Regions from separate parts of the Methylobacterium sp. A54F genome, predicted to be linked through region 1. Evidence: predicted binding sites of a transcription regulator. Region 1 holds the regulator's gene; each other region holds the start of a gene.
What was found. The regulator LexA, encoded in region 1, represses DNA repair genes until DNA is damaged. The targets are predictions, from matches to a motif close to TGTTCNNNNTGTGTTCNG.
Positions count from the first base shown of each region.

Region 2: the regulator LexA is predicted to act here: its motif matches at 3,334-3,351, upstream of ssb (single-stranded DNA-binding protein).
Region 3: the regulator LexA is predicted to act here: its motif matches at 3,399-3,416, upstream of ACLBXP_RS02565 (ATP-dependent helicase).

Region 1 covers NZ_JBKFBF010000009.1:106,583-116,281, forward strand. Annotated here, with positions in the region: gene ACLBXP_RS16085 (ComEC/Rec2 family competence protein) at 1-2,216, shown strand, start outside; gene lexA (transcriptional repressor LexA) at 2,210-2,932, opposite strand; gene ACLBXP_RS16095 (hypothetical protein) at 3,240-3,548, shown strand; gene ACLBXP_RS16100 (anion permease) at 3,562-4,569, opposite strand; gene ACLBXP_RS16105 (DUF47 domain-containing protein) at 4,573-5,229, opposite strand; gene ACLBXP_RS16110 (SURF1 family protein) at 5,325-6,083, opposite strand; gene cyoD (cytochrome o ubiquinol oxidase subunit IV) at 6,121-6,537, opposite strand; gene cyoC (cytochrome o ubiquinol oxidase subunit III) at 6,534-7,178, opposite strand; gene cyoB (cytochrome o ubiquinol oxidase subunit I) at 7,183-9,186, opposite strand; gene cyoA (ubiquinol oxidase subunit II) at 9,320-9,699, opposite strand, start outside.
Region 2 covers NZ_JBKFBF010000005.1:39,955-49,653, reverse strand. Annotated here, with positions in the region: gene ACLBXP_RS09950 (hypothetical protein) at 1-27, opposite strand, end outside; gene ACLBXP_RS09945 (hypothetical protein) at 29-154, opposite strand; gene ACLBXP_RS09940 (hypothetical protein) at 270-548, opposite strand; gene ACLBXP_RS09935 (winged helix-turn-helix domain-containing tetratricopeptide repeat protein) at 898-2,457, opposite strand; gene ssb (single-stranded DNA-binding protein) at 2,664-3,197, opposite strand; gene ACLBXP_RS09925 (NADP-dependent oxidoreductase) at 3,400-4,416, opposite strand; gene ACLBXP_RS09920 (DUF4174 domain-containing protein) at 4,544-4,975, shown strand; gene ACLBXP_RS09915 (hypothetical protein) at 5,028-5,534, opposite strand; gene ACLBXP_RS09910 (phosphodiester glycosidase family protein) at 5,749-6,507, shown strand; gene ACLBXP_RS09905 (NADH:flavin oxidoreductase/NADH oxidase) at 6,514-7,632, opposite strand; gene ACLBXP_RS09900 (propionyl-CoA synthetase) at 7,699-9,645, opposite strand.
Region 3 covers NZ_JBKFBF010000001.1:512,744-522,442, forward strand. Annotated here, with positions in the region: gene ACLBXP_RS02545 (AsmA family protein) at 1-2,034, opposite strand, end outside; gene ACLBXP_RS02550 (EndoU domain-containing protein) at 2,342-2,647, shown strand; gene ACLBXP_RS02555 (hypothetical protein) at 2,660-2,974, shown strand; gene ACLBXP_RS02560 (hypothetical protein) at 3,037-3,288, opposite strand; gene ACLBXP_RS02565 (ATP-dependent helicase) at 3,427-5,787, shown strand; gene ACLBXP_RS02570 (PhoH family protein) at 6,217-6,933, shown strand; gene ACLBXP_RS02575 (hypothetical protein) at 7,047-7,295, shown strand; gene ACLBXP_RS02580 (L,D-transpeptidase family protein) at 7,511-8,983, opposite strand; gene ACLBXP_RS02585 (acetyl-CoA carboxylase carboxyltransferase subunit alpha) at 9,223-9,699, opposite strand, start outside.

The DNA of each region.
Region 1 (9,699 bases):
GCATCGCGGCGGCGCGGTCGGGCGTCGCGTGGCGCCGCCTCGCCCCGTTGCCCGCCATCCGGGCGTTCTTCGGCGCCGGCCTCGCCGTGGAGGCGGAGCAGCGGCGGCTCTTCCCGTGGCTCGCCGTCGCCTTCGGCCTCGGCATCCTCGTGCGCTTCACCGCGGCGGACGGCAGTCCGGCGCTCGCCGCGCCGCTCATCGCCGGCGGTGCCTGCCTGGCGCCGATGCCCTGGCTCGGCGGGCGCCCCGTCGCGCGGGCGCTGGCGCTCGCCGCGGTCGCCGCCTTCCTGGGCTTCGCGGCGGCCGAGTGGCGGATCCTCCGGGTCGAGGCGCCGGTCCTCGCCCGCACCACCATCGGCCCGCTCACCGGCTTCATCGAGGCCCTCGACGAGCGCGACGAGGGGGCCCGGGTGGTCGTGCGGGTGTCGGGCTTCGGCGGCCTCGCCGCGGGGCAGCGGCCGGCGCGGGTGCGCGTCTCCTACAAGCGGGCGGAGGCGCTGCGGCCGGGCGATTTCATCGCCGCCACCGCGCGCCTCCTGCCGCCGCCCGAGGCCGCGCGGCCGGGCGGCTACGATTTCGCCCGCGACGCCTACTTCCGCGGCATCGGCGCGGTGGGCTCGCTCGTGGGGCGGATCGAGGTCCGCGCGCCGCCCGAGCCCCCCGACCTCGGCCTGCGGATCGCCGCGGCGGTCGATGCGGCGCGCAACGCCCTGACGCGGCGGATCACCGACGCCAACGGGGGGCAGGCCGGCGCGGTCGCGGCGGCCCTCGTCACGGGCAAGCGCGGCCTGATCAGCCCGGAGACCAGCGCGGTGCTGCGGGCGGCCGGGATTTACCACGTCATCTCGATCTCGGGGCTCCACATGGTGCTCGCCGCCGGCGTGGTGTTCTGGCTGATCCGGGCGATCCTCGCCCTCGTCCCGTTCCTCGCCCTCACCTGGCCGATCAAGAAGATCGCCGCGGGCTTCGCGATGACGGGCGTGACCGCCTACTGCGTGTTCTCGGGCTGGGACGTGGCGGCCGAGCGGGCGCTCCTCATGACCCTGATCATGCTCGGCGCGATCCTGGTGGACCGGCCCGCCCTCAGCATGCGCAACCTCGCCCTCGCGGCGCTGGTGGCGCTCGCCCGCGAGCCGGAGGCGCTGCTCGGCCCGAGCTTCCAGATGTCGTTCGGCGCGGTCGCCGGGCTCATCGCCTGCGCGCCGCTCCTCGGCGCCGGGTTCCTGCGGCGGGAGGGGGCCGGGCGCCTGGGGCGCCTGATCGCGCTCGCCGGGACCGCCGTCATCGGAACGCTCGCCACGACCCTCGTCGCGCAATGCGCCACCGCGCCGTTCGCGACCTATCACTTCCAGACCGTGCAGCCGTTCGGGATCCTCGGGAACGCCCTGACCCTGCCCCTGGTCTCCCTCGCGGTGATGCCCGCCGCGGTGCTCGGCATCCTGGCCTACCCCTTCGCCCTGGACCAGCCGGTCTGGTGGCTGATGGGCCTCGCGGTGCGGGGCATGCTCACGACCTCCGAGTGGATCGCCGGGTTCGGCCACGCCACCGTCGTGGTGCCGGCCTTCGGCACGGGCGCCCTCGCGCTCCTCGGCCTCGCCCTGCTCCTCGCGACGCTGCCGGCCTCGCGCCTGCGCTGGCTGAGCCTCGCCCCGGCGGCCCTCGGCCTCGCACTCGCGGCGGTCCCGGAGCGGCACGACCTCTACGTCGATCGCGAGGGCGGGGGCCTCGCGCTGCGCGACGGCGCAGGCCGGCTGATGCTGGTCGGGCGGGCGCCGTCCTTCGTGGTCGAACAATGGCTGCGCGCCGACGGGGACGGGCGGCAGGCCTCGGAGCTTGCCGCGGGCGGGCGCTGCGATCGCCTCGGGTGCACCGCGACGATGGCGGGGGGCGGCGCGGTCGCCCTGGTGCGAGATGGCCGTGCCTTCGCGGAGGATTGCGCCCGGGCCGCGATCCTCGTCAGCGCCCGAGCGGCACCGGCGGCCTGCGCGGCACCGCTCGTGATCGACCGGGCTTACCTCGCCCGGCACGGCGCCGTGGCGATCCGCTTCACGGGCGAGGGCCCGCGCGTCACGAACGCCCGCGATCCGGTCCGCACGCCGCCCTGGCGACGGCCAAGTCCCGCGGCGCGGCCCGAACCCGCCCAGGGACCGCCCGCCACCGTGCGGCCGCCGGGCGAGGACGAGCCCGACCCGCCCTCAGCCGAATCGCTTCAGTAGCGCCGGACGAGGCTGACGAGGCGACCCTGGATCCGAACGCGGTCCGGCCCGAACACCCGCGTCTCGTAGGCGGGGTTCGCCGCCTCCAGCGCGATCGAGGAACCGCGGCGACGCAGGCGCTTCAGGGTCGCCTCCTCGTCGTCGATGAGCGCCACGATGATGTCGCCGGTGTTGGCGGTCTCCTGCTTGCGGATGACCACGAGGTCCCCGTCCAGGATGCCGGCCTCGACCATCGAATCGCCGCGAACCTCGAGCGCATAATGCTCACCGCCCGCCACGAAGTCCGGCGACAGGGTGATGGCATGGCTCTGGTTCTGGATCGCGGAGATCGGCGTACCGGCCGCGATGCGTCCCATCACGGGGATCGTCACGGCCCGGCCCGCCTCATCGACGATCTGCGTCGTGGTCGGCCGCGGCGGCGCAGCCTTCGCCCGTCCGCCCTCGACGACGCTCGGGGTGAAGCGCCGCACCTCGCTCGCCGCGCCGGCGGCGCTGCCGAGCGTCTCGGGCATGCGAATCACCTCGATCGCGCGGGCCCGATTCGGCAGGCGACGCAGGAAGCCGCGCTCCTCCAGGGCGGTGATCAGGCGGTGAATGCCCGACTTCGACTTGAGGTCCAGCGCATCCTTCATCTCATCGAAGGAGGGAGGCACGCCGCTCTCGCGCATGCGCTGCTGGATGAAGCGGAGGAGATCCAACTGCTTACGCGTCAGCATCGGTTCGACCTGTCTCAAGGTGGGCGCCCACGCGGCGCGCGGTCGCAGAAACAAACAGCGAACAGGCTAAACGTTCCGCAAGTGTTCCGCAAGAGCGGCTCGAACCGGTCGGCACGAGTTCTGCTGTCTGGCCGCGGACGCCGGCCGGATGCCCGCGTCGGTCCCGCGCTGGCACAGGTCTCGTTCCGTCGCTGCGCGGGTCCGCCGCACCTCGGTAGACGTCTGCATTGTGCACCGGATGATTGTGCATCATTGGACTGAAAGCTAGAGCGTTCGGCCAAAATTCGAAGAGTGGGGGCGTGGTACCATGATGGGTGGCGAGCGGAGCGAGCGCGACGACCGCATGAACCTGTCCGGGTTCGAGGCGGCGCCGGAGGCGACGTCCGGGCGCACGATGGTGAGGCGGATCGCGGCGGCGCTCGGCACGAGCGAGGACGCCTTGCTGACGGGGGACCCCCTCGCGGGCGCCGGCGACCGTGAGGAGAGCGCGACCGATCTCGGCCTCGTGGCGCAGACCGCGGAACTCCTCGAGGCCTTCGGGCGCGTGACGGATCCGGCCGATCGCAGCCGCTGCCTCGCCTTCGTCCGGGAGGTCGCCGGCAAGGCTCGGCCCTGAGAGGATCGCACCCTCAGCCGAAGAGACCGGTGACGAGGTAGGTTCCGGCCGCGATGAGGGCGGCCGCCGGCAGGGTCAGCACCCAGGCCGTCACGATATCCCCGGCGACGCCCCAGCGCACCGCGGAGGCGCGCCGCGCCGCACCCACGCCGATGATCGCGCCCGTGATGGTGTGGGTCGTGGAGACGGGCACGCCGAGCCAGGTCGCGAGGAACAGGGTCAGCGCGCCCCCGGTCTCGGCGCAGAAGCCCTGCATCGGGTTGAGCCGGGTGATGCGCGAGCCCATCGTGTGCACGATGCGCCAGCCCCCGAACAGAGTGCCGAGCGCCATCGCCGACTGGCAGGAGAGCACGACCCAGAGGGGGACGTGGAAGCTCTCACCGAGGTGCCCCTGCGCGTAGAGCAGCACCGCGATGATCCCCATGGTCTTCTGGGCGTCGTTGCCGCCGTGGCCCAGCGAGTAGAGGGAGGCCGAGGCGAATTGCAGGATGCGGAAGCGCCTGTCCACGGCGAACGGCGTCGCGCGCACGCAGGCCCAGGACACGATCAGCACGAGGAGCAGCGCCAGCACGAAGCCGAGGAGGGGAGAGAGCACGATCGCCGCGACGGTCTTGAGGAGGCCGCCCCACACCACCGCGGAGAAGCCGGCCTTCGCCACGCCCCCGCCCACGAGGCCTCCGATCAGCGCGTGCGACGAGCTCGACGGGATGCCGAGGATCCAGGTCGCGACGTTCCAGACGATGGCGCCCGCGAGCGCGGCGAAGATCACCCGCGGGTCGACGATCCCCGCATCGACGATGCCGGTCCCGAGGGTCTGCGCGACGTGCAGCCCGAAGAACAGGAACGCGATGAAGTTGAAGAAGGCCGCCCAGAGCACCGCGTATTGCGGCCGCAGCACCCGGGTCGAGACGATGGTCGCGATCGAGTTCGCCGCGTCGTGCAGGCCGTTCAGGAAGTCGAACAGCAGCGCGAAGCCGACGAGGCCGGCGAGCAGGGGAAAGGCGAGGGCGCCCGCGTCCATCGCTCAGATGTTCTCGATGACGATGCCGCTGATCTCGTTGGCGACGTCCTCGAAGCGGTCGACCACGTCCTCGAGGTGCCCGTAGATCTCGCTGCCGATGATGTAGGCCATGGCGTTGCTGTCCGGGCCGGCCTTGCCGTGCGTGGCGAAGAGGTCCCGCAGGCCGCGCTCGTGCAATTCGTCCGAGCGCCCCTCGACCTTGGTGATCGCCTCGGTGAGCGTGCTGATGCGGCCGGCCTCCTGGCCGATCGCGCCGAGGAGGGGAATCGCCTGCGCGGTGAGGCGGGCGGCCTCCACCACCGTGCCGCCAAGCTCCTGCATCAGCGGCTCGAAGCTGCGCACCTCGTAGAGCGCGATGGTCTTCACCGTCTTGTGCATCTGGTCGATGGCGTCGTCCATCGACTGGATCAGGTCCTTGATGTCCCCGCGGTCGAAGGGCGTGATGAAGCTGCGGCGGACCGCGAGGAGCACCTCGGCCGTGATGGCGTCGGCCGCCTGCTCCTGCTCCACGATCACCCGGCAATGCTCGGGAACCGTCGGGCCGCCGCGCAGGACGCCCTCCAGGGCCTCGGCGCCGGCCACCAGGGTGCGGGCATGCCGCTCGAACAGGTCGAAGAAGCGATCCTCACGGGGCATCAGCGCCCTGAACCAGCCGAGCATCGTCGTCCCCCGTGCGTCGCGTGCAACAACCCGGTGCGCGGCCGAGCGTTGCGCCGAGCGTTGCGGTTTTCAAGCCGGCTACGCTTCGCGCGGGCTCAAGGGTTGCTGCGCCGGCCGCGCAGGTCCCTCGGCAGCAGGTCCCGCAGCAGGTAGAGGGCCCCCGCCCCCGACATCGCCGCCAGCGCGAACCAGGTGAGGGCGTAGACGAGGTGGTCGTTGCGGAAGGCCACGATCGTGAGGCCGCCCACCGGGAGGGCCCCCGCGGGCGTGGCGTCGGCGTCGACGAAGTAGGGGGCCGCCTCGGGCAGCCCGCGCGCGGCCGCGATCGCCGCGACGTCGCGGGAATACCAGCGCCCGGCCCCCGGGTCGTTCGCGCGCAGGAAGGCGCCGCCGGGCTCGGTGAGGCGCAGGAGGCCGGTGACGGAGACCTCGCCCGCGGGCGGCTCGCGGGCGGCCGGGTCGCGCCGCTCCGCGGGCACGAAGCCGCGGTTGATCAGGAGGGTGAAGCCGCGCGTGTCGCGCAGCGGGGTGAGCACCCAGAAGCCGGCGCCGAGTTCGGTCACGGCCTGCACGAGGGTGTCCGCGTCCCGCAGGTAGGTGCCGGCGGCCGCGACGTGCCGGTAGGGGTCCTGCGCAGCCTTGATCCGCGTCCACTCCGCGGGCGGCGGGGCTGGCGCCGCCGGCGCGTGGATCCGCGCCTCGACGCGGGCGATGAGGTCGAGCTTCCAGGCCCGCCGCTCCACCTGCCAGATCCCGAGCGCCAGGAAGGCGCAGGCTGCCAGGAGGCAGGCGCCCGCGAGTGCGAGGGCGGCGGCGCGGCGCGGCGGCCGGACGTCGGATGGAGGCTGCGACACGGGACCGGAGCGGCGCGGGCGTCGGCCGGCGCCGACTTCAGGGCATGTGGTGCTTCATGTCCGCGGGCGACATCGGCATCATGTTCGCGTTGAGGTGGTACATCACCCAGAGCGAGCCGATCAGCGTGATCACCACCAGGGTCAGCGTGAAGATGAGGGCCAGGAAGGTCCAGCCGCCCTCGGACTTCGTGTTCATGTGCAGGAAGTAGATCATGTGCACGAAGATCTGCACGACCGCGAAGCCCATGATCACGAGGCTCGTGATGCGGGCATCGCCCAGCACGTCGGCCATCACCAGCCAGAACGGGATCGCGGTGAGGATGACCGACAGCACGAAGCCGGTCATGTAGCTCCGGAAGGTGCCGTGGGCGCCGCCCTCGTGGTGGTGGCCGTGCGCGTCGTGAGCGTGCGCGTCGTCCGCGGCGGGGTGGGCGGTCTTCGCGGCCGCGCTCATTGCAGCACTCCCATCAGGTAGACGAAGGTGAAGACGCCGATCCAGATCACGTCGAGGAAGTGCCAGAACATCGACAGGCACATCAGCCGGCGGCGGTTCTCCGGCACGAGGCCGCGCTGGCGCACCTGCACCATCAGGGTGACGAGCCAGACGATGCCGAGGCTGACGTGCAGCCCGTGGGTGCCCACCAGCGTGTAGAAGGCCGACAGGAACCCGCTGCGCTGCGGCGTCGCGCCCTCGTGGATCAGGTGGGCGAACTCGTAGAGCTCGATGCCGACGAAGCAGAGGCCGAACAGACCCGTCACCGCGAGCCAGCCGAGGGTCGCGCCCTGCCGGTCCCGCTCCATCTCCAGCATGGCGAAGCCGTAGGTGATGGAGGACAGGAGCAGCATGGACGTGTTCACGGCCACCAGCGGCAGCTCGAACAGGTCCTTGGGCGAGGGCCCGGCCGCGTAGTTGCGCCCGAGCACGGCGTAGGTCGCGAACAGGACCGCGAAGATGAGGCAGTCGCTCATCAGGTAGAGCCAGAACCCGAGGGCGGTGCCGTTCTCGGGGTGGTGGTCCTCCTCCAGGTGGAAGACCGGCGCGTCCTGGGCGGGGAGCTGCCGCGGGCTCACGACCGCGTCTGCGTGGGAAGCCATCGGATCAGACCCGTCCGCTCAGGAGGGCGGTCCGCCGGCTCTCGGCCCGGACCACCTCGTCCGCCGGGATGTAGAAGTCCCGGTTGTAGTTGAAGGTGTGCAGGATGGTGACGACCGCCATCGCCGCGAAGCTCAGGGCCGCGAGCCACCAGATGTACCAAATCATCGCGAACGAGAAGACCAGGCTCAGGGCGCCGAGGATCGCGCCGGTGCCGGTGTTGCGCGGCATGTGGATCGGCCGGTAGCCCTGGAGCGGGCGGCTGTAGCCGCGGCGCTTCATGTCGGACCAGGCGTCGTGGTCGTGGATCACCGGCGTGAAGGCGAAGTTGTAGTCCGGCGGCGGCGAGGAGGTCGACCATTCCAGGGTCCGTCCGTCCCACGGGTCGCCCGTCGTGTCCCGCAGGGCCTCGCGCCGCATGAAGCTGACGACGAGCTGCACGATGAACGACAGGATGCCGAGCAGGATCAGGAAGGCGCCGAAGGCCGCGATCACGAACCAGATCTGCAGCGATGGGTCGTCGAAGTGCTGCAGGCGCCGGGTCACGCCCATCAGGCCGAGGATGTAGAGCGGCATGAAGGCGAACCAGAAGCCGGTGAGCCAGAACCAGAACGACATCTTCCCCCAGAACGGGTCGAGCTTGAAGCCGAAGGCCTTCGGGAACCAGTAGGTGATGCCGGCGAGCAGCCCGAACACCACGCCGCCGATGATCACGTTGTGGAAGTGCGCGATCAGGAACAGCGAGTTGTGCAGAACGAAGTCGGCCGGTGGCACCGCGAGCAGCACGCCGGTCATGCCGCCGATCACGAAGGTGATCATGAAGCCGACCGTCCACAGCATCGGCACCTCGAAGCGGATGCGGCCGCGGTACATCGTGAACAGCCAGTTGAAGATCTTCGCGCCCGTCGGGATCGAGATGATCATCGTCGTGATGCCGAAGAACGAGTTCACGGAGGCGCCCGAGCCCATCGTGAAGAAGTGGTGCAGCCACACGAGGTAGGACAGGATCGTGATCACGACCGTGGCGTAGACCATCGAGGCGTAGCCGAAGAGCCGCTTGCCCGAGTAGGTCGAGACCACCTCCGAGAAGATCCCGAAGGCCGGCAGGATGAGGATGTAGACCTCCGGGTGACCCCAGATCCAGATGAGGTTGACGTACATCATCGGGTTGCCGCCGAGGTCGTTCGAGAAGAAGTGCGTGCCGACGTAGCGGTCGAGCGACAGCAGCGCGAGAACGGCGGTGAGGATCGGGAAGGCGGCGACGATGAGGATGTTGGTGCACAGCGACGTCCAGACGAAGACGGGCATCTTCATCATGGTCATGCCGGGCGCGCGCATCTTCACGATGGTCGCGATGAGGTTGATGCCCGACAGGAGCGTCCCGATGCCGGCGATCTGCAGGGCCCAGATGTAGTAGTCGACGCCGACGCCCGGGCTCGCGGCGGGCCCCGAGAGCGGCGGGTAGGCGAGCCACCCGGTGCGGGCGAACTCGCCCACGAACAGCGAGGCCATCACGGTGAGCGCCCCGCTCACCGTCATCCAGAAGCTGAAGTTGTTGAGGAACGGGAAGGCGACGTCGCGGGCGCCGATCTGCAGCGGCACCACGAAGTTCATCAGCCCCGTCACCAGCGGCATGGCGAAGAAGAAGATCATGATCACGCCGTGGGCGGTGAAGATCTGATCGTAGTGGTGCGGAGGCAGGTAGCCCTCGTTCGCGCCGAAGGCCATCGCCTGCTGGGCGCGCATCATCAGCGCGTCGGCGAAGCCGCGCAGCAGCATGACGAGGGCGAGCACCACGTACATGATGCCGATCTTCTTGTGGTCGACCGAGGTGAACCAGTCGCGCCACAGCGTGCCCCAGACCCGGTAGTAGGTGAGGGCCCCGAGCACCGCGAGGCCGCCCACGGCGACGACCGCGAAGGTCACGAGCAGGATCGGCTCGTGGTAGGGGATCGCTTCGAGCGTGAGGCGCCCGAAGATCAGCTTCTGCAGATCCAAGTTGGCGAACATGCGATCGACTCGTTGACGTGGCCGGGCTCTCGCGCCGGGTTCAGGGGTCCCGCGGGGCTTTCGTGCCGCGCGCCGCGGGGTGGTCGGACCGGACGGGCCCGGGTGGTCGCGGCACCGACGCCCGGACGCTTCCTCACTGGTTCATCTGGGCCGGCGCCGGGCCGTCGTGCTTCATGCCCGGCATCGAATGGCCGTGGTGCGGATCGTTCGAGACCGGGGGCTGGTTGACCTTCGGGTCCTGCCAGTCGGGCTTCATGCCCTCCGGCTGGACGTCGCCCCGCGCCGGTCTGCCCGAGGCCGGCGTCGTGGCGCCGGGCGCCTCGTGGCCCTCGCGGGCGTGGCGGTTGTCGTATTCGAGACGCTCGCGGTTCTCGTGGCTGTCCTTGCCGGCGCCGCCCTTGGCGTCGATGTGCATCATCTCGCTCATGCACATCTTGCCCGGCACGGCGCACATGTTGAGGATGGCCCCGTAGAGGCCGGATTCCATCGAGGCGTAGTAGCGCACCGGCTCCT
Region 2 (9,699 bases), on a different contig from region 1:
GGGCCTCAGGAGGGCTTCGGTCTCCATCTCAGGCCTCCTCGGATGCGAGAGCTTCGGGTGTTGGGGTTCCGGATATGGGGGCCCGCTGCGCGAGCAGGCGGTCGAGGGCGCGCAGGACCGCGCACTTCGCCCGGCGTTCGTTCGAGCGCTTCACGGCAGCCTCCTTCGGCGGGTTCGGGGATTGTCCCCGGCGGCCCGGGAGGGGCCGCCGCATCGGGCGGGGCGGATGCGGGGGCCTCGTCCCGCATCCGGCCGAGCTTTCGGTCGCCTCAGTGCCCGGGCGCCGAGACGCGGGCACCCCAGACGTTGAGGGTGCGGTCGGCGGGCTGCGCGACGGGCCCGGACACGACCTCGGAGGAGGACCGGGATGCCGGGGCCCGGCCGAGGACCGCGTAGCGCGCGGGGGCCTGGATCGTCGCGGCGGCAGGCTCGCCGAACGTCCGCACCTGGAAGTCGTGGCCCCAGGCCGTGACGGTCCGGGTCTCGCCGGCGGTGGCGGCGGTGGCGAAGAGCGCGAGGGCGACGGTGGCGGTGATGCGAAGGGTCATGTCGGGTCTCCATTGGGATCGTGGGTTGCTTCGGGTGATGGCGAGTATCCCGATCTGCCGAACGACGTGTATCGATGTCGTTTCTGCTGCCGGTATGCTTGCCGGATGTGGAAGAGAGACTTGAGAGCTTGGGTTGTTTTGCTCGGTCTCTGTCGTCCTCATCTGTATTGACCCTACCCTCCTCCCCGCCCGGAATCCTGAAGGCGCGCCGAACCGTTCTGAAATGACGCTGAGGTTTTCTGAGAGGGCGGCTGATCGGCGCCGGCGGCCCGCGCGAGGACGCGCGACCCGGGGGGCGCGGGCCGCGTCGAACTCGGTCGTTGGCTCGGGGGCCGCCGAAGGCTGCGGATCAGGCCGCTCGGTCCGGAAGGCCCGCCGCCCGCAGATGGGACGCGAGCCGCTCGGTCATGGCCCGGTCCTGGCCGTAGGCCTGCGCGACCCGGGGCAGCCCGATGTGGAAGGCGGGGCTCTGCCGCAGCAGCTCGGCGGTGCGCAACTGTGCCTCGTCGCGGCGACCGAGGGCGATGGCCGCCGCCGCGCCCATGGCGTGGGCCATCGTGTAGCCCGGGTTGCGGTGGCTCGCCTCGGTGGTGAGCCTGACCGCCTCCTCGAAGCGGTCGAGGGCGTAGAGCGGGCCGGCGGCGATGCCCTGGAAGAAGGCCGGTGCGAGGGGGCTGAGGCCGATCGCGCGCTCGATGCTCGCGAGCGCGGCGTCGTAGGCGCCGACCGCCGTCCGGGCGAGGCTGAGGAAGGCGAGGCTCGTCGCGTCGCCGGGGCTCAGCGCAATGCACCGCTCGGCGGCGATCAGCGCCTCGCCGTGCCGTCCGGCGAGGAGCAGGGCGTAGCTGAGGGCGCGATGGCCGACCGGGATCGCGGGGTCGCGCTCGATGCCCGTCCGGATTCCCGCGATGGCCTCGGGCAGGCGATCCGGCCCGACCGTGCCGGAGATCGCCATGCCGGCATCCGTCGCGAGGCAGAAGCCGAGCGCGATCCGGGCGACCGGATAATCCGGGTCGCGCTCGACGGCGTTCTCCAGCTCGGTCCGGGCGGCGACGACGCCCGCGGGCGTGAGCTGCAGCATCTGCGCGACCGCCTGGAAGGTGAGCGCGTAGACGTCGAGGCTCGCCGGCGCCTGGCGCAGGCTCGCGGCCTGGGCGCTGCTCTGGAGGCCCGAGAACAGGGTTCCGGCGATGCGGGCGACGAGCTCGTCCTGCACCGCGAACACCTCCGCGGCCGCGAAGGCGTAGCGCTCCGCCCAGACTTCGCCGTCGCTCGGTCCCTCGACGAGACGGGCGGTGACGACCATGCGCTCGCCGGCCCGCCGGATGCTGCCCTCCAGCACGTAGCGGACACCGAGGAGCCGGGCGATGTCGGAGGCGGTGCCGCCGGCGGCCCGCGCCGCGAAGGCGCTCTGGCGGGCGATCACCGTCAGGCTGCGGTTGCGGGCGAGCTCGGTGATGACGTCCTCGGCGAAGCCCGCGCCGAGGGCGCCGTAGCCGCCGGGCCCCTCCGCGAACTCGTCGAAGGGCAGGACCGCGATGCTCGGCCAGAAGCGCGCGGGCGCACCGGCCGGCTCCGGGGACTCCGCCGGCGCGGCGGGGGCGGACTCGGGCAGGATCAGCCGGTAGCCGCGGCGCGGCACCGTCCGGATCAGGTCGCGGGCCTCCGCCCCGAGGACCCGCCGGATCTCCGAGATGCACTGGGTCAGCGAATCCTCGGTGACGATCACCCCGGGCCAGCAATCGGAGAGCAGCGCGTCCTTGTCGACGAGGTCGCCCGCCTCCTCGGCGAGCCGGCGCAGCACCGCGAAAGCCCGGGGGCGCAGGTCACGCCGCGTCCCGTCGCGCCCGGTGACCTGTTCGCGGCGAAGGTCGACCACGACGTCGGCGAGCGCGATGCTGTCGATCATGGCGATCCGCGTCGTCCGGCGCCCATCCCGGCCCTCCCCTCGCGGCGGAGGCGGGCTCCGCACGGGTGAGCGGAGGATACCCCACGCGGGCCGGGAGGCAATTCGCGGCTGCCCGCCGTGACCCGCCACGCGATGAAAGCCCCGGGACGTCTCTGCGACGTCCCGGGGCCTGGCCCGCAGCAATCCCGGTGATCGGCCTGCGCGGCCTAGAACGGGATGTCGTCGTCGAGGTCGTAGTTCGGACGGGATCCGCCACCGCCGCCACCGGCCGGGGCCCGGCGCTCGCTGCCCGAGGAGCGGCCGCCGCCACCACCGCCACCGAAGTCGCCGCCGCGGCTGATCTGGCCGCCGCCCTCGTCCTCCGAGGCGAACTCGCCGCCACCGCCGCCGCGCCCGTCGAGGATCGTCATCTCGCCGCGGAAGCGCTGAAGCACCACCTCGGTCGTGTACTTCTCGACGCCCGAGTTGTCGGTCCACTTGCGGGTCTGGAGCTGGCCCTCGATGTAGACCTTCGAGCCCTTGCGCAGGTACTGCTCGGCCACCCGGGCCAGGTTCTCATTGTAGATCACGACCGAGTGCCACTCGGTCTTCTCCTTGCGCTCGCCGGAGGCCTTGTCCTTCCAGGACTCCGAGGTGGCCAGCCGCAGGTTGACCACGGGGTCGCCGGAGGCGAGCCGCCGCGTCTCGGGGTCCCGCCCGAGGTTGCCGACGAGAATCACCTTGTTCACGCTGCCCGCCATGTCTCTCTCCTTGCCGTCGATCTCACAGGGCCGTTCCGAGCAAGCCGGCCGCCACCCATCCTTGGGCTCAGCGCGGACCCGCCGCAATCCGCGCGGTCGGCTTGTTCCCGCAAAACACATGGTTTGCGGACCGTTCTGTTCTACATTTGTTCGTCGCTGAGGACAAGCCCGGCGCGGGGCCGGACCGGCCGGCGTCCCCGCCTCAGGAGACCTTCACGACGAGCTTGCCGAAGTTGCGCCCGCGCAGCATGCCGATGAACGCCTCGGGCGCGTTCTCCAGGCCCTCCACCAGATCCTCGCGGTACTTCACCCGCCCGTCGCGCAGCCACTGCCCGACGTCGCGGGCGAAGGCCGGCGCCTGGTCGGCGAAGTCCCAGACGATGAAGCCCTGGATGCGCAGGCGCTTCGTCAGCACCATCCGCATCAGGGCCGGCGAGCGGTCCGGCCCGTCCGGAAGCGCCGTGGCGTTGTAGGCCGAGACGAGCCCGCAGACGGGCATGCGGGCGAAGTCGTTGAGGAGCGGCAGCACCGCCTCGAAGACGGGGCCGCCGACATTCTCGAAATACACGTCGATGCCCTTCGGGCAGGCCTCCGCCAGGGCCTCCCGCAGGTTCTCGCCGCGGTGGTCGACCGCGGCGTCGAAGCCGAGCTCCTCGGTGAGATAGGCGCACTTCTCCGAGCCCCCCGCGATGCCGACCGCACGGGCCCCTTTCAGCCGCGCGATCTGCCCGACGAGCGAGCCCACCGGACCGGCGGCGGCCGCTACCACCACGGTCTCGCCCGGCTTCGGGTCGCCGATGGTGAGGAGGCCCGTATAGGCCGTCATGCCGGGCATCCCCAGGATGCCGAGCGCCGTGCTCGGGGGCGCCGCCCCGGGGTCGACCTTGCGCAGGCCGGTCCCGTCCGAGACGAGGTAGTCCTGCCAGCCGCCCTGGGCGAGCACGAGATCTCCCTCCCGGAACTTCGGATTGTCCGAGGACACGACCTCGCTCACCGTCTGGCCGACCATGACGTCGCCGATCGCCACGGGCTCGGCGTAGGACTTCGCCGCACTCATCCGGCCGCGCATGTAGGGGTCGAGGGAGAGGTAGCGGGTGCGCAGGAGGAGCTCGCCCTCCCCGGCACTCGGCACGCGGTTCTCCTCCAGCCGGAAATGGGCCGGGGTCGGCTCGCCGTGCGGGCGCGAGGCCAGGACGATGCGGCGGTTCATGGCGGCCATGGCTGGGCTCCGGAAACGCGAGGGGGCTGCCCACCGAGATGGGGCGCCCGCGCCCCGGGGCAAACCGTTTCGCGCGCCGCGCGTTGAGCCCGCAGCCGGCGCGTCGCGCGTCGAGGAGACCGGACCGATGGGCCGTCACGGATACCGCGCGGCGGCACTTGCCGCCCTGTCGCTTGCCGCGATCCTCGGCCTCGCCGCGACCGCGCGCGCCGCGAGCCCGCGGGACCGCCTGGAGGGCTATCGCTGGAAGGCGCGGGTGCTGGTTCTGTCCGCGCCGGAGGCGGGCGACCCGCGCCTCGGCGCGCAGCGGGAGGCCCTGGCGTCCGCGCGGGCCGGAACCGCGGAGCGTGCGCTCGTGGTGATCGAGGCCGTGGGGCCCGGGGCGGAGGCGGTGGCGCTGCGCCGGCACCTCGGCCTGCCGGAGGACGCATTCCGGGCCGTGCTCGTCGGCAAGGACGGGGGCGCCAAGCTCAGCGCCGCCGAGCCGATTCCGCCGCAGAAGCTGTTTGCCACGATCGACGCCATGCCGATGCGCCGCGACGAGATGCGGGGCCGCTGACGCGCACGAAAAAGGGCCGCCTTCCGGCGGCCCCCTTCATACCATCGATGGCTCAGTAGCAGCGCTCGACCAGCACCCGGCGATAGCCGTAGGGGGTCCAGCGCACCCGCGGGACCGTGTAGCAGCCGCCGCCGTAGCCGTAATCGTAGCCGCCGTAGCCGACCGGGGCATAGCCATAGCCGTAGCCCGGGTAGCCGTAGCCACCGTAGCCGCCGTAGAGCCCGCCCGCAGCGAGGCCGAGGCCGACGCCGAGACCCAGGCCGCCGAGGCCGTAGCCGAAGCCGCGGCGATAGCCGTAGCCGCGATACCCGCCGAAGCCACCCCGGTAACCACCGAAGCCGCCGCGGTAGCCGCCGAAGCCGACGCCCCGGTAGCCGCCGAACCCGCCCCGGAAGCCGCCACCCCCGAAGCCGCCCCGGAAGCCGCCGCCGCCGAAGCCGCCGCCATGGAACCCACCGCCGTGGAATCCGCCGCCGCCGAAGCCGCGGGCGTCGGCCGCCGCGGGCAGCATTGCCAGCGCGCCGACCGACAGCGCCGAGGCAAGAAGAATACGCTTCATCACGTCCACTCCTGGAAGGGTCGTCGCCCCTGTCCGGCTGAAACGTGCAACCGTCCTCGACGGTTCAGGGCGCCGATGCCGCGGGGCGGGCACGTTCCCGTGTGCGGCCCCCGCCGGCCGGTCGATCGCTTGAACAGGACGCGGGTTTCGGGCGAAAACCTGTGCCAATCGCCCGCAAGAGCCTGTCACTCGCCAGTCACCCCCGGATCGCCCGATGATGCCACGCCTCGCCCTGCTCGCGCTCCTCGCCCTGACGGCGGAGGCGGCAGGCCCCGCCCGCGCGGCGCCGGCTTCTCCCCAGGCCGCCACCCCGTGCCGGTCGGCACAGGCCGAGGGCGAGACCTACACGGTGTGCATCGTCGACCTGAAGCAGCAGCACGTGCGCCTGTTCTGGCTCGGCCCGGACGGACTTCCCTACTCGTCCCTCTCGAACCTCGCCGAGAAGCAGGGTCCCTCCCTCGGCTTCGCGATGAATGCCGGCATGTACGACAAGGGCCAGGCGCCGGTGGGCCTCTACGTCGAGGAGGGCCGCGAGATGAAGGGCGTCTCGACCGCGAACGGTCCGGGAAACTTCCACCTGAAGCCGAACGGCATCTTCTACGTGAAGGGCGACCGGGCCGGCGTGCTCGAGACCGGGCGCTACCTGAAGGCGCGCGTGAAGCCCGACTTCGCCACCCAGTCCGGCCCGATGCTGGTGATCGACGGGCACATCCACCCGAAGATCTCGACGGACGGCCCGTCTCAGAAGATCCGCAACGGGGTCGGGGTGCGCGACGGCGGGCGCACCGCCGTCTTCGCGATCTCCGAGCGGCCCGTGAGCTTCGGCGCCTTCGCGCGCCTGTTCAAGGACGACCTCGGCTGCACGAACGCCCTCTTCCTCGACGGGAGCGTGTCGAGCCTCTACGCCCCCGCCCTCAAGCGCACGGACCTCAGCCGCCCGCTCGGGCCGCTGGTGGGGGCGGTGTCGCGCTGAAGCCCCTCAGCGCTGGCCGAAGCTGGCGTCCCGGAACAGGTCCTTGAGGGTGTGGGGCTGGGAGCGCCAGTACTGGTGCGGGGCCCGCACCTGGGCGCCGAGCTCGGCCGCCGCGTGCCAGGGCCAGCGGGGATCGTAGAGCATGGCGCGGGCGAGCGAGATCGCGTCGGCGCGGCCCTCTTCGAGGATCGCCTCGGCCTGGCGCGCCTCGGTGATCAGGCCGACCGCGATGGTGACGAGCCCGGTCTCCGCCCGGATGCGCTCGGCATGGGGCACCTGGTAGCCCGGCCCGAGCTTGATCGCCTGCTTGGGCGAGACGCCGCCGGTGGAAACGTGGATCGCCGGCGAGCCGCGCTGCTTCAGCGCCCGGGCGAGCTCCACGGTCTCGTCGAGGCTCCAGCCGTCCTCCACCCAGTCCGTCGCCGAGACGCGGAGCCAGACCGGCCGGCCCGACGGCACCACGTCGCGCACCGCCTCGTAGACTTCGAGGGGGAAGCGCATCCGGTTCTCCAGGCTGCCGCCGTAGGCGTCGGTGCGGCGGTTGGCCAGCGGCGAGAGGAACTGGTGCAGCAGGTAGCCGTGAGCGCCGTGCAGCTCCACCGCCTCGATGCCGAGGCGCACGGCGCGCCGCGCCGTCGCCACGAAGGCCTCGCGGATCCGCTTCAGGTCGGCGTCGTCGAGGGCGTGGGGCGGCACCTCGCCCTCCCCGTGCGCCAGCGCCGAGGGCGCCTCGGTGCGCCAGCCGTAGGGCGCCTCCGGCGGGATCTGCGCCCCGCCCCGCCAGGGCGCCTCGCTCGACGCCTTGCGCCCCGCATGAGCGATCTGGATGCAGACCGGGATCGGCGCGTACTCGCGGACCGCGCCGAGGACGCGCGCCAGCGCCCGCTCGGTGGCGTCGTCGTAGAGGCCGAGGTCCCAGGCGGTGATGCGCGCCTCCGGCGAGACGGCGGTGGCCTCCAGCGTCAGCAGCCCCGCGCCCGACATCGCGAGCTGGCCGAGATGCATCATGTGCCAGTCGGTGGCGGCGCCGTCCCGCGCCGAGTACTGGCACATGGGCGCGATCAGGATGCGGTTCTCAAGGGTGAGGGCATCGAGCGTCAGGGGCTCGAACAGGCGTGCGGTCATCGTGCGCGGGCTCCGGGACGCGGGTGGGCGCTATGTGGCGCAGGGTTCGCCGGCGCGCCAGGGGCGTTATCCCCGGGCATTCCCCCCGATGCCCCGGGCGCCGAGGCTCTCTCCGATCTCCTCCAGCACGCTGGGGTCGTCGATCGTCGCCGGCATGGTCCAGGGCTCGTGGTCGGCGATGCGCTTCATGGTGGCGCGCAGGATCTTGCCCGAGCGGGTCTTGGGCAGGCGCGGCACGGTCAGCGCCAGCTTGAAGGCCGCCACGGGGCCGATGCGCTCGCGCACCAGCGCCACGAGCTCCCGCTCGATCTCGGCGGGGTCGCGCTCCACCCGCGCCTTCAGCACCACGAACCCACAGGGCGCCTCGCCCTTCAGCGCGTCGCGGATGCCGATGACCGCGCACTCGGCGACGTCCGGGTGGGAGGCGAGCACCGCCTCCATGCCGCCGGCGGAGAGGCGGTGGCCCGCAACGTTGATGATGTCGTCGGTCCGCCCCAGGACGGTGACGTAGCCGTCCGCGTCGACGACGCCGGCGTCCGAGGTGTCGTAGTAGCCCGGGAAGGTCGTGAGGTAGCTCGCCCTGAAGCGCTCGTCCGAGCCCCAGAGGGTCGGCAGGCAGCCCGGCGGCAGCGGCAGCTTCAGGGCGATCGTGCCCATGGTGTCGCGCGGCAGCGGCTTGCCGCCCTCGTCGAGGACGTGGAGGTCGTAGCCCGGCATCGGCACGCAGGTGCTGCCGTGCTTGACCGGCAGGAGGCCGAGCCCGACCGGGTTGCCGGCGATCGGCCAGCCCGTCTCGGTCTGCCACCAGTGGTCGATGACCGGCCGGTCGAGCACCCGCTCGGCCCAGGCCACCGAATCGGGATCCGCCCGCTCGCCGGCGAGGAACAGGGTCCGAAAGGCGGAGAGGTCGTGCTCGGGCACCCGCTCGCCGCCCGGATCCTCCTTCTTGATCGCCCGCAGCGCCGTAGGCGCGGTGAACAGGCAGACGACGCCGTACTCGGCGATCACCCGCCAGAAGGCCCCGGGGTCCGGCGTGCCGACCGGCTTGCCCTCGTAGAGCACGGTGGTGCAGCCGTGCAGGAGCGGGCCGTAGACGATGTAGGAGTGGCCCACCACCCAGCCGATGTCGGATGCGCAGAAGTAGGTCTCGCCGGGCTGCACGCCGTAGAGGTTCGGCATCGACCAGGCGAGCGCCACGAGGTAGCCGCCGGTGTCGCGCACCACGCCCTTGGGCTTGCCGGTGGTGCCCGAGGTGTAGAGCACGTAGAGCGGGTCCGTGGCGGCGACGGGCACGCAATCCGCGCGCCGGCCTGCCGCCTTCGCGTCCGCGACGGCCTCGGCCCAGTCCCGGTCGCGCCCCGCCTCGAGCGAGGCGGCGCATTGCGGACGCTGCAGGATGAGGCAGGCGGCCGGCTTATGCGCCGAGGCCGCGAGCGCCGCGTCGAGGAGCGGCTTGTAGGCGACCGTCCGGTTCGGCTCGATGCCGCAGGAGGCGGCGAGCACCACCTTCGGCTGCGCGTCCTCGATCCGCACGGCGAGCTCGTTGGCCGCGAACCCGCCGAACACCACGGAGTGGATCGCCCCGAGGCGGGCGCAGGCGAGCATGCCGTACACCGCCTCAGGCACCATCGGCATGTAGAGCACCACGCGGTCGCCCGGCCCTACGCCCAGGTCGGCGAGCACCCCGGCGAGGGTCGCGACCTCGTCGCGCAACGCCGCGTAGGTGATCGCGCGCTTCGTGCCGGTGACGGGCGAATCGTAGAGGATCGCGGCTTGGTCGGCCCTGGCGCCGTCCGCGTGGCGGTCCACGGCGTTGTGGCAGGCGTTGAGGCGGGCGTCCGGGAACCAGCGGCCGTAGGCACCGGCCTCGGGGTCGAAGGCGCGCGTCGGCGCGCCGTCCCACTCGATGGCGCGGGCCGCCTCGAGCCAGAACGCCTCCGGGTCCGCGAGCGAGGCCGCGTGGACCTCCGCGTAGCGGCCGGGCAGCGATGCGGTTCGGGGTTGCGTGTTCATGGGGGCCTCGGAGCGTCCTCACCGGGCGGGCTTGCGGTGCCCGCCTCTTGGCCC
Region 3 (9,699 bases), on a different contig from region 1:
GGGCTGCTGCAGCCCGGGGATGTCGGCGCGCTCGAACCAGATGCCCGCCCGCGCCGTCGCGAGGGAGACGTCGACCTGCTCGGCCTGACCGGCGCGGGTGAGGAGCGACAGGTCGAGGGGGCCGCCGGCGGCGCTGCCCTTGGCGGTGATCCGCAGCGCGTCGCGCTGGCCGGCCTCCCGCTCCACGGTCACGGCGAGGTCGAGGGCTCCGGCGCGCAGGAAGCCGGGCACGAGGCGGGCCTCCGGAATGAAGGCGCGGTCGAGGAGCGCTGCGAGCGGCGCCGCCACCGGCGCCGTCACCCGCCCGCTGATCCGGCCCGAGCCGTCCGGCGCGATCGCCCCGGCGAGGCGCGCGTTGGCGCCCGCGAGGTCGGTGACGTCGAGGCTGTCGACCCGCAGGCCCGCCCCGTCGGACTCGATGCGCGCCGCGATGCGCCCGGCCGCCGACCCGGCCGGCCCGTAGCGGACGTCCCGCGCCTCGATGGTCAGGCCGAGGTCGCGCCCGTGCAGCCCCGCGAGCGCTCCCCCGAAGGCGGGCAGCTCCGCCACGTCGAGGCCGTTCGCGCGGATCTGCGCGTCGATGCGCCCGCGGCCGCCGGCCTCGGCCTCCGCGTAGCGGGCGTTGCCGGTGATCTGCGCGCCGCCGAGGGCCAGCCGCAGATTGCGCAGCGAGTAGTCCGGCGCGGCCGCCGAGAGGTCGGCGCTGGCCTCCACGGGGCGCCCGTCGAGGGCCGCCACCGCCGGGCCGTCGAGGCCGAGCCGGCGCAGGTAGCGGCCGAAGCCGTCGGAGACCGGCGCCGCGAGGGAGACGGTCCCGGTGAAGCGGGGATGCGGGGCGAGGTCGACCTCGCCCCGCGCCGCCAGCGTCGCCGCTCCCGGCGCGGTGGCGCGGGCGCGCCGCACCAGCACGCCGCCGGTCCGGTCGACGGTGCCGGCCACCGCGATGTCCTGCCACTCGTCGAGGCCGAGGGCGGCGCTCTCCACCGCGACGTCGAGGTCGACCATCATCGGCAGGCCGGCCCGGGTCCGCGGCAGGCCGCGGGCCACGAGGTCGCGCCCGGCCTGCGAGACCAGGAAGGCGTCGAGGTCGAGCCGGCGCGCCTGCAGGGCGAGCGCGGCCCGGCCCTCGCGCAGGTCGATCCGGCCGGTGCCGGCGAGCCGCAGCGCCGGGCCGCCCGGGTTGACCTCGGCATTCACGGCGGTGAAGCGCACCATCGGACCGCTGGCCGAGAAGCTGCCGGACAGCGAGAACGGCAGGTAGGCCCCCGGCTCCTGCGTGGGCGGCCCCACCACGAGGCGCGCCGTGCCCTCGGCCTCCGGCAGGTAGGCGCGGGTTCCGGGCGCAGGGCTCTCGGGATCCCGGGCGGCCAGCCGCAGGCGCATGTCCGCCTCGAAGCGCGGCCGGGTCTCGCCGCCGCCCGAGATCTTGAGGGGCACGCTGCCGTCCGGCGCCGCCTCGCCGGTGACCGCGCGGAACGGGACGCCGCCGCTCGCGCCCTCGATCCGCCACGGCCCGGCGAGGGCCGGCGCCTGGACGGCGAGGTTCTCGGCCGCGAGCTGGTCGGTGCGGCCCGTGGCGGGCACGGTCGTGGTGAGGAGGAACTGCTGGACGTGCAGCCCGTCGATGGCGAGGTCGCGGCCGGCGAGGTTCTCGGACAGGCCCGGCGGCAGCACCAGGGCCTGCGCGTCGGTGATCGGCAGCCGCAATTCGGCGCGGCCGATCCGGGTTTCGGTGAAGCGGATCTCGCCCTTCAGCAGCGGCGCGAGCGCCACCTCGGCCTTGGCGAACCGGATGTCGAGGCCGGCCTCCCCCGTCTCCCCGCCGATCCGCAGCCGGTCGAGGCGCAGGCGCGGCGAGGGCAGCAGGCGGACCCCGATGCGGCCCTCGCTGCGCGCGGCGAGCCCCAGCGACTGGCCAATCGCCCGGTCGACGAGGGCCCGGTGGGCCGTCCAGTCGATGAACGGCGGCACCGCGAGGGCCGCCACGAGGACGAGGATGACGGCGCCCGCGAGCGCGGTCAGGAGGTCACGCACCGTGTTCGTTCCGCTTCCACCCCGGGACGAGGCCCGGGCCCGGCGGGCATATCACAGCGACGCTTCCCCCGTCCGCGCCCGGAATGCCACGCCGCCGACGCACGCTGCGCAAGGCCGGCCCGGTTCAGGCAGCCTCATCGCACCGCCGGAGCAGGTCCAGCCCTATGCGTCTCAATAGCCTGCCGATAGCGATCAATCCGCCCGACCGCCGCTCGAGTTCCCGGTGGATGTTCGACTGCCTCCAGACCGTTGCTTTAGCAACTATTTACGCACGGGCACGTTCTCGATCGTCGGGAGGGGACAGGATGTGCAGAGGACCGTTTCGCGGGCGCGTCGCATACATATCCTGGACGGTGATGCGAACGGCGGCGGTCACAGGGCGGGCACCGGCCGAACCGGCAAGACGGAATTTCCGGCCCACTGGGACGATGATAGGATCATCCGCGAAATCGAGAGCATTGCCAACGATCCGGCCCTGTCGCCCCACCTTCAGGCCAACGGGCGCAACCGGTTCACCGGAACGCGGGACGGGGTCGAGATCGAGGTGATCGTGGATCGGGACGATACGTCGATCGTGACCGGGTATCCGACCAACACGCCTGCGAACCCCTGAGGGCGCGTCGCCATGTTCGACACAGAGACCGACCTCCAGGTCAGGACCCTATCGGAGACCCTGGCGCGCCGCCTCAACGAGACTTGGCCGGATGAGCGCCTTCGCGATGCCAATCACAATCTGCAGTTTGGCCAGTACGGCGAGTTTCTGTCCAACGTCTGCGCGGCCCATCTCAGGAAGGACATCGAACTCGACGCAACCGACCGCGAGCGGGTGGAGACGCTCATCCGGCTGATGAACATGCAACAGGACATCGACGACCTGCGCGCGTTCATCGCGGCGCACCCGGACACGGCGGGCGGACGCCCGGCGAAGCGCCGGGCCTGAGCGAAGGCACAGGCTGCGCTCGATCTCAGGCCGGGGCGCTTCGCCGGCTGATCATCTGATCCTCAGCGGTGCGGCACGCCGATCGGCGGGGCCTGGACGGGGGCCGGGCGGTTCTGGATCGCCTGCTGGTTCTCCATCCGGAGCTGATTCGTGGAGGAGGTCTGGTTCTGCTGGAGCGAGCGGATCTCGCCCTGGCGGGCGAGGGAATCGTTGGCGGAGTTCGACTGCGACAGCCCGCTCTGGGCGAGGGCGGGTGCGGCCGTCAGGATGGCGAGTGCCGCCAGGGCAAGCGTGCGGGTGTGGTGAGAGGGCATGGCGAACCTCGTGTCGTCGCGATGGGGTTTCGGATCTCGTGCGAGACGACGCGGCGACGCGCGCGCGGGTTCCGCTCCCGCGCGATTGCGCCGCGCGCGGGCCTCGACGCCGTTCGCGTTTTGGTCCAGTGAGGGCGCATGCAGAACCCCCACGACGCCGGCTCCGGCGAGCGCCCGGGCTCCACCTCCATCGCGGCCCGCGCCCTGGCGGGCCTCCGGCCCGAGGCCGCCGCCTACCTGGAGGGCCTCAACCCCGAGCAGCGCCGCGCCGTCGAGACGACGGAGGGGCCCGTGCTGGTGCTCGCGGGCGCCGGCACCGGCAAGACCCGGGTTCTGACGACGCGCATCGCCCACATCATCGCCACCGGGAAGGCCCGCCCCTTCGACATCCTCGCCGTCACCTTCACCAACAAGGCGGCGCGGGAGATGAAGCACCGGATCGGCGCCCTGATCGGCCCGGCCGGGGAGGGCATGCCCTGGCTCGGCACCTTCCACGCCATCGGCACCAAGATCCTGCGCCGGCACGCCGAGCTCGTGGGGCTGAAGTCCGATTTCACGATCCTCGGCACCGACGACCAGCTGCGGCTGATGAAGCAGGTCATCGCCGACCAGAACGTGGACGAGAAGCGCTGGCCGGCCCGCGCGCTCAGCCACGCCATCGACGGCTGGAAGAACCGCGGCCTCGGCCCCGAGCAGGTGCCGGCCGGCGAGGCCGGCGCCTTCGCGTTCGGCAAGGGCGGCGCCCTCTACACCGCCTATCAGGCCCGCCTCGCAACGCTCAACGCCGTCGATTTCGGCGACCTCCTGCTCCTCTGCCTCAAGCTGTGGCGCGAGAACCCGGACGTGCTGGCGAACTACCAGTCCCGCTTCCGCTACATCCTCGTGGACGAGTACCAGGACACCAACGTCGCCCAGTACCTCTGGCTGCGCCTGCTGGCGCAGGGCCACCGCAACGTCGCCTGCGTGGGCGACGACGACCAGTCGATCTACGGCTGGCGCGGCGCGGAGGTCGACAACATCCTGCGCTTCGAGCACGACTTCCCGGGCGCCGTCGTGGTGCGGCTGGAGCGCAACTACCGCTCCACGGGCCACATCCTGGCCGCCGCCTCCGGGCTCATCGCGAAGAACGAGGGCCGCCTCGGCAAGACCCTGCGCACCGAGGACGAGCCGGGCGAGCGCGTCACGGTCTCGGGCGCCTGGGATTCCGAGGAGGAGGCGCGGCTCCTGGCCGAGTCGATCGAATCGCTCCAGGCGAAGAAGCACGCCCTCTCCGAGATCGCCGTGCTGGTGCGGATCTCCGCGCAGATGCGCGAGATCGAGGACCGCTTCGTCCAGCTCGGCCTGCCCTACCGGGTGATCGGCGGCCCGCGCTTCTACGAGCGGGCCGAGATTCGCGACGCGCTGGCCTACCTGCGCATCACCGCGAACCCCGCCGACGACCTCGCCTTCGAGCGCATCGTCAACACCCCAAAGCGCGGCCTCGGCGACGCGACGCTGCAGCAGCTCCACACCTTCGCCCGCGCCGAGCGCATCCCCCTGCTGCTGGCCGCCCGCCGCCTCGTCGAGACTGACGAGCTGAAGCCCCGCGTGCGCTCGACGCTGCGCGCCCTCGTGGAGAGTTTTTCGCGTTGGGCCAAGGCGGTGGAGAGCCTGCCCCACCCGGAGGTCGCCCAGACCATCCTGGAGGAATCCGGCTACACCGAGATGTGGCAGAAGGACCGCTCGGCGGACGCGGCGGGGCGGCTCGAGAACCTCAAGGAGTTCGTCCGCTCCATGGAGGAGTTCCCCGATCTCGCGGGCTTCCTGGAGCACGTCTCCCTCGTCATGGAGGCGAGCGAGGCGGAAGGGGCCGAGCGCGTCAGCCTGATGACGCTGCACGCCGCCAAGGGGCTCGAATTCGACACGGTGTTCCTGCCGGGCTGGGAGGACGGACTCTTCCCCAACCAGCGGGCGCTCGACGAGAGCGGCCGGGCGGGGCTGGAGGAGGAGCGGCGCCTCGCCCATGTCGGCCTCACCCGCGCCCGCAAGCGCGCCAAGCTGTCCTTCGCGGTCAACCGGCGCATCCACGGGCTGTGGTCCTCGACCATCCCCTCCCGCTTCATCGACGAGTTGCCCGAGGCCAGCGTCGACGTGGTGGAGGCGCCGGCCCACTTCTCGGCCGGCGCCTCGCGCTTCGACCGGAACCCGACGCCCTTCGGCTCGTCCTACGCCACCCCCGGCTGGCAGCGCGCGCAGGCCAACACCAGCCGCTCCGAGGGCTTCGGCGAGCGCCGCTTCGGCGGAGCGCCGGGCGGCCGGGCCGGCGGCCCGCGCCAGATCGAGGGCGAGCTGATCGCCAAGTCCACGGGGACGCCCTCCGCCTTCTCGGGCGGGATGCGGGTCTTCCACACCAAGTTCGGGCCCGGCACCGTGGCGGGGGTCGACGGCAACAAGCTCACCGTTGACTTCGACAAGGCCGGCCGCAAGATGGTCCTCGACAGCTTCGTCGAGCAGGCGTGAGCTGTCCCGCCGGCCAAGCCCGGACTTCGGGGGCGGCAAGGCCGGCCGGCATCGCCCGCCCGGGCGAGACAGGATCGAGGTCGTGCCGGATGCGCCGTCATCCCGTGTACCCCGCCATCTGCCCCCGGCGTCGTTCCGGCGCCTGACCCCGATCCGCCCCAGCCCCCTGTCACCGCCCTGCAACGCTGCCCGCGTATCCCGTCGCGCAACCCGCGCGCCGGCGCGCGGCTGGTGCGGCGGTTGCATCTCCTCCACCGGCCTCGCGGGGGCGCGCTCGTCGCTCTCCACAGGCAATGCACGTCGGCGTGGAACCGACACGTCGACGCGTCATTAAATTGTGTAGTCTCGGAGAGGTCGGATCGCGAATAGAGCCCTTAAATAGAGCGTAGTGCTAAGTCAGGTTGGCAAGTCCAGTTGGAGTGTTGATCGATGAAAAGACGACGCGCGCGACTTGAGCTGGTGGAAGACCGCACGGTCCGGATGCACCGGACCCGCTTCGACGAGGAGCGAAACCCGAGCCCCATCCAACCCCTCACCGAACGCCAGGGCGAATACCTCGAAGCGCTCGGCAGCAGCGCTCAGGTCATCGTTCTCGGGCCAGCCGGAACCGGCAAGACCTTCATCGCCGGCACCCGCGCCGCCGACCAGCTCCGCCAGCGTCGCATCGCCAAGGTCGTGATCACCCGCCCCAACGTGCCCTCGGGGCGCTCCCTCGGGTTCTTCCCCGGCACCCTCGAGGAAAAGATCGCGCCCTGGGTCGCCCCCCTCACGGAGGCCATGAAGGAGCGGATGGGCCAGGCGGCCTTCGAGATCGCGGTGAAGGCCGGCGACATCGAGATCGTGCCCTTCGAGGTGATGCGCGGGCGCACCTTCAAGAACTGCCTCGTGATCCTCGACGAGGCGCAGAACACCACCACGGCCGAGATCAAGATGTTCCTCACCCGCATCGGCGACGATTGCCAGGTGATCATCAACGGCGACGTCTCGCAGACGGACCTGCGCGAGACCTCGGGCCTGCGCACCGTCATCCACCTCGTGAAGAGCCGGATGATGCCGATCCCGGTGGTGGAGTTCACCCGCGACGACATCGTGCGCTCGGGCATCTGCGCGGAGTGGGTGAAGGCGTTCGAGGAAACCAATCTCTGAGTTGAGGGTTGTTCGGTGCGAAACCCCCTGGGGTTTCGCACCGGCATGGACGAAGCGTCTCTTCGGACCTCCGGAGCGACGGCCGTGCCCGCCCAACACATGGAGTCTGCTTCGTGAGGAAACTGTCCTTCGCCATCGCCGTCCTCGCCAGCCTCGGCGGCGCGAGCCTCGCCACGTCCGCCTCGGCCGCGCCCGGCGCGCCGATGGGCGTCACCGCCCCGGACACGGTCACCCACGTGCAGATGAACCGCATGGAGCGTCGCATGATGCACCGGCGGATGGAGCGCCGCATGATGCGCCGTCACATGGAGCGCCGCATGATGCGTCGTCACATGGAGCGGCGGATGATGCGCCGCATGTGACGGTTCGCTCCCTGGTGCGATCGGCGGGGTCCTTCGGGGCCCCGTTTTCGTTTTCGGGCCCCCTCGGCCGGACGGTCCGGCGCGGGCGTCGCGCTGAGGCGGGGAGGGCGCGGAGATTCTGCAGCCGGTCTGGATTCGTGCCTGGTTTCGAAGGCCGGGGTCCCGCGCGTCCGACCTCTCCCGACAGGGGAGCCGCAGCCGCGCGAGGCGCCCCCTCAGTTCCTGGCTGTGGCGGCCTTCTCGGGGGCTTTTTCGGCGGCCTTGCCGGCGTCCTTGCCCGCCTCCTTGCGAGGCGCGGCGTGCGCCGTGTGCACCGGCTTGGCGGCCTTCGGTGGGTTGATGGCGGCGGTCGTCGCCTCGGCGGGGGCGGTCGGCGGCTCCGCGGGCTTCTCGGCTTGCGTCTCCGACGGCTTGGCGAACAGCTTGCCGAACACCCGGCTGTAGGCGCTCGGGTCGCCGTCCGCATCGGCGACCGCGATACGCGCGGGCTTCTGCGCCTCGGCGGTCTCCGGCGCCTTTGCGGCCTCCGGCGTTTTCGCGGCCAGCATCACCGGCGCGCCCGTGGGGCCGACCTTGCGGGTGTCCTTGTGGGCGAGCGCCGCGGCCGCGGCCTTGGTCGGGCCCGGCGCATCGGCCGCGGCGAGCACCACCTGGCGGCCCTTGGCGTCCACCTCGAACTCCCGCGGGCCCGCCGCGAGGCTCTCGGGGCGGCTGACGTCGCCGAGCGTGTGCCGGGCGTAGTCCTTGGGGGCGTAGGCGAGCTCCGGTTCCGCCGGGGCGCCGAGGTTGGCGAAGGCGCTCTGCGGCGGCTGGGGCCGGAAGACCGGGTTCTGCCCGCCGTCCTCGTAGACGACGCGGGTCGGCGCCGTGCCCTTGGCGACCAGCGCCGCGATCTCCTGGTCGTCGCGCTGGCGCTTCTCGGCCACCAGGGTCTCGACCTTCGGGCTGCAGGAGCCGGCCGCCGCGTCGGCGCCGCCGAACACGTAGCGGGTGCCGCACAGGCCGACCCGCGGCTCCTCGCGCAGGGCCTCGAAGTAGTCCGACCCTTCCTTGAGGTTACGCCAGAACGGAGCGTTCGGGTCGTTGCGGAACTTGGCCAGGTTCGTGGCCGTCATCCGGAACGGGTAGGACTGGAACTGGAAGGCGCGCTGCCCACCCGCGAAGGCCTCGCGCGCGATGGCGTAGATCTCGGAGATCGACTCGTCCGTCATGGCGAAGCACCCGGCCGAGGAGCAGGTGCCGTGGACCATGATGTAGTTGCCCGTGCGGCCGTTCGCCCGGTCGAAGGCGTTCGGATAGCCGGTGTCGAACGAGAGGTAGTAGGACGAGTTCGGGTTCATCTGGCCCGGGGTGATCGTGTAGAACCCCTCCGGGGCCTGCCGGTCACCCTGCTTCGTCTTCGGCCCGAGCTGGCCCGACCAGCGGCAGATCGGGAAGGTCTTGAGGAGCGCGTACTGGCCGGAGGCGCCGCGCTTCCAGACCTCCATCTCCGCTTCCTTCTTGTAGGCGCGGATAAGGATGGGATCGCCCTGCGACATCCCCTTGGTCTGCATCAGGGACAGAGTCTTGGCCGGGACCGGCGTCAGGTGCCGGGTGGAGCTGCCGCCCCAGGAGGTGCCGTCCTGGCAGGCACCGAGGGTGAGAGACAGCGCGAGGAGACTCGCCGCCGCGAACGGACGCACAGCCAGACGCACAGCCATGGGGGGACCCCGTCTTCGAACTCAACCGCGCGCGGGCTTGTCGGACCCCGTCGCACGTCACTCCCCAAACCTGTAGCGTCGTTAAACTTACCTCCGCCTTACCGCAATGACATGGAAGACACGCGCGTCCGCGCTGTGAACAGCGTGCGTCGGCCGTGATTCCGCCGCGATGGTGCGCGCCGCGGCGTGCGGCCCGGGCGGGACGTTCCGAGCCGGCAGCGCCCGCCTCAGAGCTTGCGGCCGATCTCCAGGAACTTGGCGGCGCGACGGTCCCGGATCTCGGCCGGGGACAGGCCGTCGAACTCGGCGAGCGCCCCGGCGATGGCCGTGCCGGCGGCCTCGATCGCCGCGCCGCGGTCCCGGTGCGCGCCGCCCGTGGCCTCCGGCACGATGGCGTCGATGATGCCGAGGCGCAGCAGGTCCTGGGCGGTGATCTTCATGGCGGTGGCGGCGTCGTGGGCGCGGCCCTGGTCGCGCCACAGGATGGAGGCCGCGCCCTCGGGCGAGATCACCCCGTAGATCGCGTGCTCCAGCATCAGCACGCGGTTGGCGGTGGCGATGGCGATGGCCCCGCCCGAGCCGCCCTCGCCGATGACGAGGGCGATGTTGGGCACGCCGAGGGCGAGGCAGGCCTCCGTCGAGCGGGCGATGGCCTCGGCCTGGCCGCGCTCCTCCGCCTCGATGCCCGGGAAGGCGCCGGCGGT